DNA from 2 places in the Protofrankia symbiont of Coriaria myrtifolia genome. Region 1 is predicted to be linked to the other one. Evidence: predicted binding sites of a transcription regulator. Region 1 holds the regulator's gene; the other holds the start of a gene.
What was found. The regulator LexA, encoded in region 1, represses DNA repair genes until DNA is damaged. The targets are predictions, from matches to a motif close to CGAACNNNNGTTCG.
Positions count from the first base shown of each region.

Region 2: dnaB (replicative DNA helicase) is a predicted target of LexA. The motif match lies at 2,125-2,138, and genes of this name have one in related genera.

Region 1 is NZ_CAAAFS010000297.1:21,099-24,458, forward strand. Features, by position in the region: gene CM1CMNOD_RS16690 (vitamin B12-dependent ribonucleotide reductase) at 1-108, opposite strand, end outside; gene nrdR (transcriptional regulator NrdR) at 177-638, opposite strand; gene CM1CMNOD_RS16700 (LysM peptidoglycan-binding domain-containing protein) at 831-1,133, opposite strand; gene lexA (transcriptional repressor LexA) at 1,429-2,178, shown strand; gene miaA (tRNA (adenosine(37)-N6)-dimethylallyltransferase MiaA) at 2,196-3,110, shown strand; gene CM1CMNOD_RS16715 (EAL domain-containing protein) at 3,176-3,360, shown strand, end outside.
Region 2 is NZ_CAAAFS010000357.1:32,774-36,133, forward strand. Features, by position in the region: gene CM1CMNOD_RS21020 (ATP-binding protein) at 1-475, opposite strand, end outside; gene dnaB (replicative DNA helicase) at 692-2,059, opposite strand; gene rplI (50S ribosomal protein L9) at 2,718-3,164, opposite strand; gene rpsR (30S ribosomal protein S18) at 3,175-3,360, opposite strand, start outside.

The DNA.
Region 1 (3,360 bases):
CGGCGAGGTGTTGACGCGTCGCACCTGCAGACCGGTGGCCCTGGGGGCGGCCTTGGTGCCGGTTCTGGTGGCGGCCTTGCTCGCTTTCGTGCCACGGTTGTCGGTCATGGCGCTCCTCGTCTGGCGTCGGTCGGATGGTGTTTCTCACCAGCTGTCTGTCGTGTCGGGGTGCGTGGCTACGACGGCGACCGGTCGGCCCGCCCGCGCAGATCGGCGATCGCCGTCTCGAAGTCCTCCAGCGACTCGAAGGACAGGTACACCGAGGCGAACCGCAGGTAGGCGACCTCGTCGAGCTCCCGCAGCGGCCCGAGGATCGTTCGGCCGATCTCGTCCGAGGCGACCTCGGCAGCCCCCGAGGCACGCAACGTGTCCTCGACCAGCTGGGCGAGCCGGGCCAGCGCGTCCGCCTGGACCGGTCGCCCCTGGCATGCCCGCCGCACGCCGGCGATCACCTTCCCGCGACTGAACGGCTCGGTGACACCGCTGCGCTTGATGACCCGCAGTGACGCCTCTTCGATCGTCGTGAAACGACGGCCGCAGGACGGGCACGACCGGCGGCGACGGATCGCGGCACCCTCCTCAGCCTCCCGACTGTCGACGACCTTGCTGTCGGGGTGTCGACAGAACGGACACCGCACGCACAACCCCCAAGATCTTGTCGACTCACAGCCATGCAACTACAAGATGTTGTGGTCAACACTAGGACCGGACACTACGACCTGGCAAGCTGGCCAGTGTGTGGAGTCTCCTGACAAATCCGTCACAGCGAACCCGTCACAGCGAACCCGTCACAGCGAACCCGTCACGACAGGCCCGTCATGACCGACCTGTCACGGCAGGCGGAGCGTCTGGCCGGGGACGAGATCGGTCGTCTCCAGCCGATTGAGGCCGGCCAGACGGGCCACGGCCACCCGGGTGTCACCGTCGGGAGCCAGCCCGCGGGCGATGCCCCACAGCGTCTCCCCGGACCGGACCACGTGGACGCGCGCCGGCCGGTCGTCCCCGGTCGGCGCGGCCGACGACGTCACCCGGGCCACGGACAGCACCAGGCAGGACACCAGCATAACCAGGACAATCAGGACAACCCGGCCCCGCCCGGTCAGCCGCAACGGAGGCTCAGCCGACGCCCGCATCGTCCACCTCCCCAACTTCCACCAGCACGTACCACTTCCAACAACATGATCAAAGAACATCCGTTCGATCGAACGTCTGGTCGAGTTTGTATCGCACGGCCCCGACGGAATCGTCGTGACACGCTCGAACAGACGTTTGAGATATCCGGCCGCGACGGTTACGGTCGTAGCGATCAGATTCAGGTCAGATCCAGGTCAGATCCAGGTCGTGGCCGCAGCTCCGGTTCACGGCAAAACGTCGGATATGCCGGGAGCGCAAGTCTGCCATGACCGACAACGAAGGAGTACGGCAGGGATGACCACCGACGACAACCGCACCCGCCGTGGCCGGCCCCCCCGCGGCTCCGTGCGCGACCTGCCGGACGGGCCGGCGGACGCCGCGGGACTGACCCCCCGCCAACGCAAGGTGCTTGAGGTGATCCGCGACGCTGTCGAGCGCCGAGGCTACCCGCCGAGCGTGCGGGAAATCGGCGATGCGGTGGGGCTCACGAGCACGTCCAGCGTCGCGCACCAGCTGAAGACGCTGGAGGAGAAGGGCTTCCTGCGCCGTGACCCGCACCGCCCCCGGGCCATGGAGGTCCTCTCCGCACAGGCACCGGTACGCCCCGTGGCACGCCAGGCCCCCGGCGTCGGTACACTCACGGCGGGTTCGTCGACGGACGGCCCCGCACAGGCGGCCTACGTGCCGGTCCTCGGCCGTATCGCCGCGGGTGGGCCGATCCTCGCCGAGCAGGCGGTCGAGGAGGTCTTCCCGCTCCCCCGCGAGATCGTGGGCGAGGGCACCTTGTTCACCCTGCGGGTCGTCGGGGACTCCATGGTCAACGCCGCGATCTGTGACGGCGACTGGGTGGTCGTCCGCCAACAGCCGGTCGCGGACAACGGCGAGATCGTCGCCGCGATGATCGACGGCGAGGCGACGGTCAAGACACTGCGCCGTCGTGACGGCCACGTCTGGCTCGAGCCGCAGAATCCGGCCTATGCTGACATTCCGGGTGACAGCGCGACGATCCTCGGCCGGATCGTCGCGGTCCTTCGCCGGGTCTGATCCTCCCGGGAGGGAGCATGGGCACAGGTGTCGACCGGCACCGCACCGGTCGGGTCGTGGCTGTCGTGGGGCCGACGGCGGCCGGCAAGAGCGACCTGGCGATCGCGCTGGCCACCGAGCTGAACGGTGAGATCGTCAACGCCGACTCCATGCAGCTCTACCGCGGGATGAACATCGGTACCGCCAAGGTGCCGCCGGCGGAACGCGGCGGTGTCCCCCACCACCTGCTCGATGTCTGGGACGTCACCCGCGCCGCCGACGTGGCGTCCTACCAGGCGCTGGCCCGACAGGTCGTCGACGGTCTGCTGGCCGCCGGCCGCACGCCGGTGCTCGTGGGCGGCTCCGGACTCTACGTCCGGGCCGTCCTCGACGACCTCGCCTTCCCCGGCACCGACCCGGCCGTGCGGGGGCGGCTGGAGCGGGAGCTGTCCGAGCGGGGCCCGGCCGCGCTGCACGCCGATCTCGCCGCGCGGGCACCAGCGGCAGCGGCGGCCATCCTGCCCGGCAACGGCCGCCGTATCGTGCGCGCGCTGGAGGTGGTGGAGCTCACCGGCAGCTTCACCGCCTCCCTGCCGGAACACCGCTCGGTCTACGACGTGGTCCAGATCGGCATCGACCATCCTCAACTCGACGCGAGGATCGCCGACCGGGTGGCCGGCATGTGGGCCGCCGGCATGATCGAGGAGGTCCACGCCCTCGTCAGCATGGGCCTGCGGGACGGCCCCACCGCCTCCCGGGCGCTGGGCTACGCCCAGGTTCTCGCCTGGCTCGACGGCGCGCTCGATTCGGCCGAGTCGGCCCGGCTCGCGACAATTGCCGCGACGCGCCGACTGGCACGTAGACAAAGGTCGTGGTTTCGGCGCGATCCTCGCATAATTTGGCTGGACCGTCCCGACGTCGAGCAGGTGGCGGGCATGGTCAACCCGGCCTGAACGTGCGGCGGATCCGTGGCCCGTTCTTCCCGTCGTCTGGAGACACCCGTCGTCTGGAGACATGTGTGACCGCGATCGAGTTGAACCTCGTCCCGGCCCTGTGTGCCGCGTTCGACGACGGGTCGTTACAACTGCACTACCAGCCCGAGGTCGACCTGCGCACCGGGTCGGTTCCCGGGATGGAGGCCTTCCTGCGCTGGCACCATCCCGACCGGGGGCTGATGAACCCGTCGCAGTTCATGCCGGCCGC
Region 2 (3,360 bases), on a different contig from region 1:
GCACGGTGAGCGCGTCGAGTTCGGCGGTGGCCAGACGATCGATGAACAGTGTCCCGGGCGAGCGCCGGTCGGCCTCCCTTACCGTGAGCCCGTAGAGGGGCAGCCGGACCACACGCCCGGTACCCGGCCAGGTCCGGGTCTCCAGGTCAGCCATGACGCTGCCGGTCAGCAGGAAGCGGCCCGGCCGGGGGTCGTCGTCGACCGCTCTCTTCACCGCGCCGAGGACATCAGGGACCTCCTGCCATTCGTCGAGCAGGACCGGCTCGGGCAGCGCACGCAGCGCTGTGTCCGGATCGGCACGGAAGGCGGCGGCCTCGACTGGGCGGTCGAGACGGACGGTGGAGCGGGCCAGCCGGCGCGCGGTGGTTGTCTTGCCGGTCGCGCGGGGGCCCACCATCAGCAACGCCGGTAGCTGCGTCACCAGCTCCGAGAGCAGGGAGTCCACCATCCGCGGGACGTAGCCGGCACCATCCATGATCTCAGGATACCGATTTCCCACAGCCTTGAATGCCGATCACCTGCATGCTTCAGCGCCGATCACCTGCATCCTTCGATGCCGATCACCTGCGTGTTTCGATGCCGATCACCTGCGAGGTTCGGGCCGATACGGGAAGCTGGGGCGGCGCATGGAGACCTTGAGCTGATCGGCGGTGTGGAGCGTCGCGCTGTTCGGGTCAGCCTGCCGTTCAGGTCAGCCGGCCATGTCGACGAAGCGGGAGTAGTGGCCCTGGAAGGCCACGGTGACGGTGCCGGTCGGGCCGTTGCGGTGCTTTGCGACGATCAGGTCGGCCTCGCCGGCGCGGGCCGATTCCTTCTCCACGGCGTCCTCCCGGTAGAGCAGGATCACGGCGTCCGCGTCCTGCTCGAGGGAGCCCGACTCGCGCAGGTCGGAGATCTGCGGGCGTTTGTCCGCGCGCTGCTCGGACGCCCGGTTGAGCTGGGAGATCGCCACCACCGGGATGTCCAGCTCCTTGGCGAGCAGTTTGAGCGAACGCGATATCTCGCTGACCTCCTGCTGGCGGCTCTCGGTGCGCTTCGGTGAGGACATCAGCTGAAGGTAGTCGAGGACGATCATCCGTAGGCCGTTGCGCTGCTTCAGGCGGCGGGCCTTCGCCCGGATCTCCATCATGGTCAGGTGCGGGCTGTCGTCGATGAACAGGGGCGCGTCGGCGACCTCGCCCATCCGGCGGGCCAGCCGGGCCCAGTCATCGTCGGTGAGCCGGCCGGTGCGGATGTTCTGCAGGGACACCCGCGCCTCCGCCGACAGCAGCCGCATGGTGATCTCCATTCGGCTCATCTCCAGCGAGAAGATCACAGACGCCATGCCGTTGCGAATCGACGCGGACCGGGCAAGGTCCAGCCCGAGCGTGCTCTTGCCGACGGCAGGCCTGGCCGCGATGATCCACAGCTGGCCGCCGTGGAGACCGTTGGTCAGCTCGTCGAGATCGTTGAAGCCGGTGGGGACGCCGGTCAGCGCGCCGTCGTGCCCCGCGATCGCCTCGATCTCCTCCAGCGCGGGGTTGAGCAGGTCGCCGAGTGGCGCGTAGTCCTCACTCGAGCGGCGTTCGGTGACCTCGTAGACGGCGGCCTGCGCGCGATCGACCACCTCGTCCACGTCCTGGGCGGGGCCGTAGGCGAGCTGGACGATGCGGGTGCCCGCCTCGGCGAGACGGCGCAGAACAGCCTTCTCCGCGACGATCCGGGCGTAGTAGCCGGCGTTCGCCGCGGTCGGGACGCTGGAGATGAGGGTGTGCAGGTAGCCCGGCCCGCCGACGCGCTCGAGCAGCTCCCGCCGGGCGAGTTCGGCGGCGACGCTGATCACGTCAGCCGGCTCGCCACGACCGTAGAGATCGCCGATGACACCGTAGATCGTGCTGTGCGCAGGACGGTAGAAGTCGCTCGCGGAGAGCACCTCGACGACGTCGGCGATCGCGTCCTTCGACAGCATCATGCCGCCCAGCGCGCTCTGCTCGGCAGCCAGATCATGCGGCGGCGTGCGGTCGAACTCGACCGGCCCGCTGGAAGCGGCCCGGGTGCGGTCGACATCGGTCAGCGTCACGGCTGTGGCCTCGTCATACCTGTAGCCCCGTCATGCCTGCCCCTTTCCCCACACCACACCATCTTCGAACATATGTTCGGTTACAGTGGCGACCCCGTCAATCCCTGGGGAGGCGTCTCCTCGAACACTTCACCGGGCGGCGTCGACTGTATGGGCGCACCCGCCCAGCATCCAAAAAGTTGTCCACAGACCCTGTGGACAACTCTGTGCACAACTCCGGAAAGGCTGGGGAAATCGCTGGGACAAGCCCGTCGGGGCTGTGGACAACCAGCCGGCGCTGACGTCGGCTGTGCTGCTATCAGCGCAGGAAGGGGGTCATCGCCGTCCATCCCCTGTGGATGGAAGAAATTCGACGACGAATCGTACGGAGACCCCCGCGCGGTCTCCGAGCGGTCGGCGGCCTGACAGCTGGCTGTCCAGAAAGCACAACAGGTGACCGCGATGTCGGCATCGGCCGGCCCAGCAGGAGCATGCCCGTCCAAGGCGAAGGCCGCGCGACAAAATCATCGCACGGCCTCTGCCTGTACTCGATCTCAGGGCGCCGGCCGCGCGACAAAATCATCGCACGGCCTCTGCCCGGGTGACTGACATCGCGGTCACCCGATCAGTGTGCTGTCCCGCGGGCGGCCGTTGTGGGCCGGCCGCGTTCGGCTGGTCGTCAGGCGGAGACGACCTCCAGCTTGACGGTCGCCACGACCTCCGGGTGCAGGTGCACCGACACGGTGTGGGACCCGAGCGACTTGATCGGCGAGGGCAGCTCGACCCGCCGACGGTCCAGGTCCGGGCCACCGGCTGCGGACACGGCCGCCACCACGTCCGTCGCCGTCACCGAGCCGAACAGCCGACCCTCCTTGCCCGCCCGGGTCACCAGTCGGATCGGCAGGGTCGCGAGCTGGCCGGCGATCTCCTTCGCCTGCCCGAGATCGCGTATCTCCCGGGCCGACCGGGCCCGACGGATCTGTTCGATCTGCTTCTCGGCGCCCCGGGTGGCCACGATCGCGTACCGGCGGGGAATGAGGTAGTTGCGCCCGTACCCCGCAGCGACCTGGACCGTGTCGCCCGGGCTGCCGAGGCCGGGTATCTCCTGGGTGAGGATGAGCTTCACGTCATCCTCCTCAGCGGGCCGTCGAGGTGTAGGGCAGCAGGGCCATCTCCCGGCTGTTCTTCACCGCGATCGCGATGTCACGCTGGTGCTGGCTGCAGTTGCCGGTCACCCGCCGAGCGCGGATCTTGCCGCGGTCGGAGATGAACTTCCGCAGCAGCGAGGTGTCCTTGTAGTCGATGTAGTCGGTCTTGTCCTT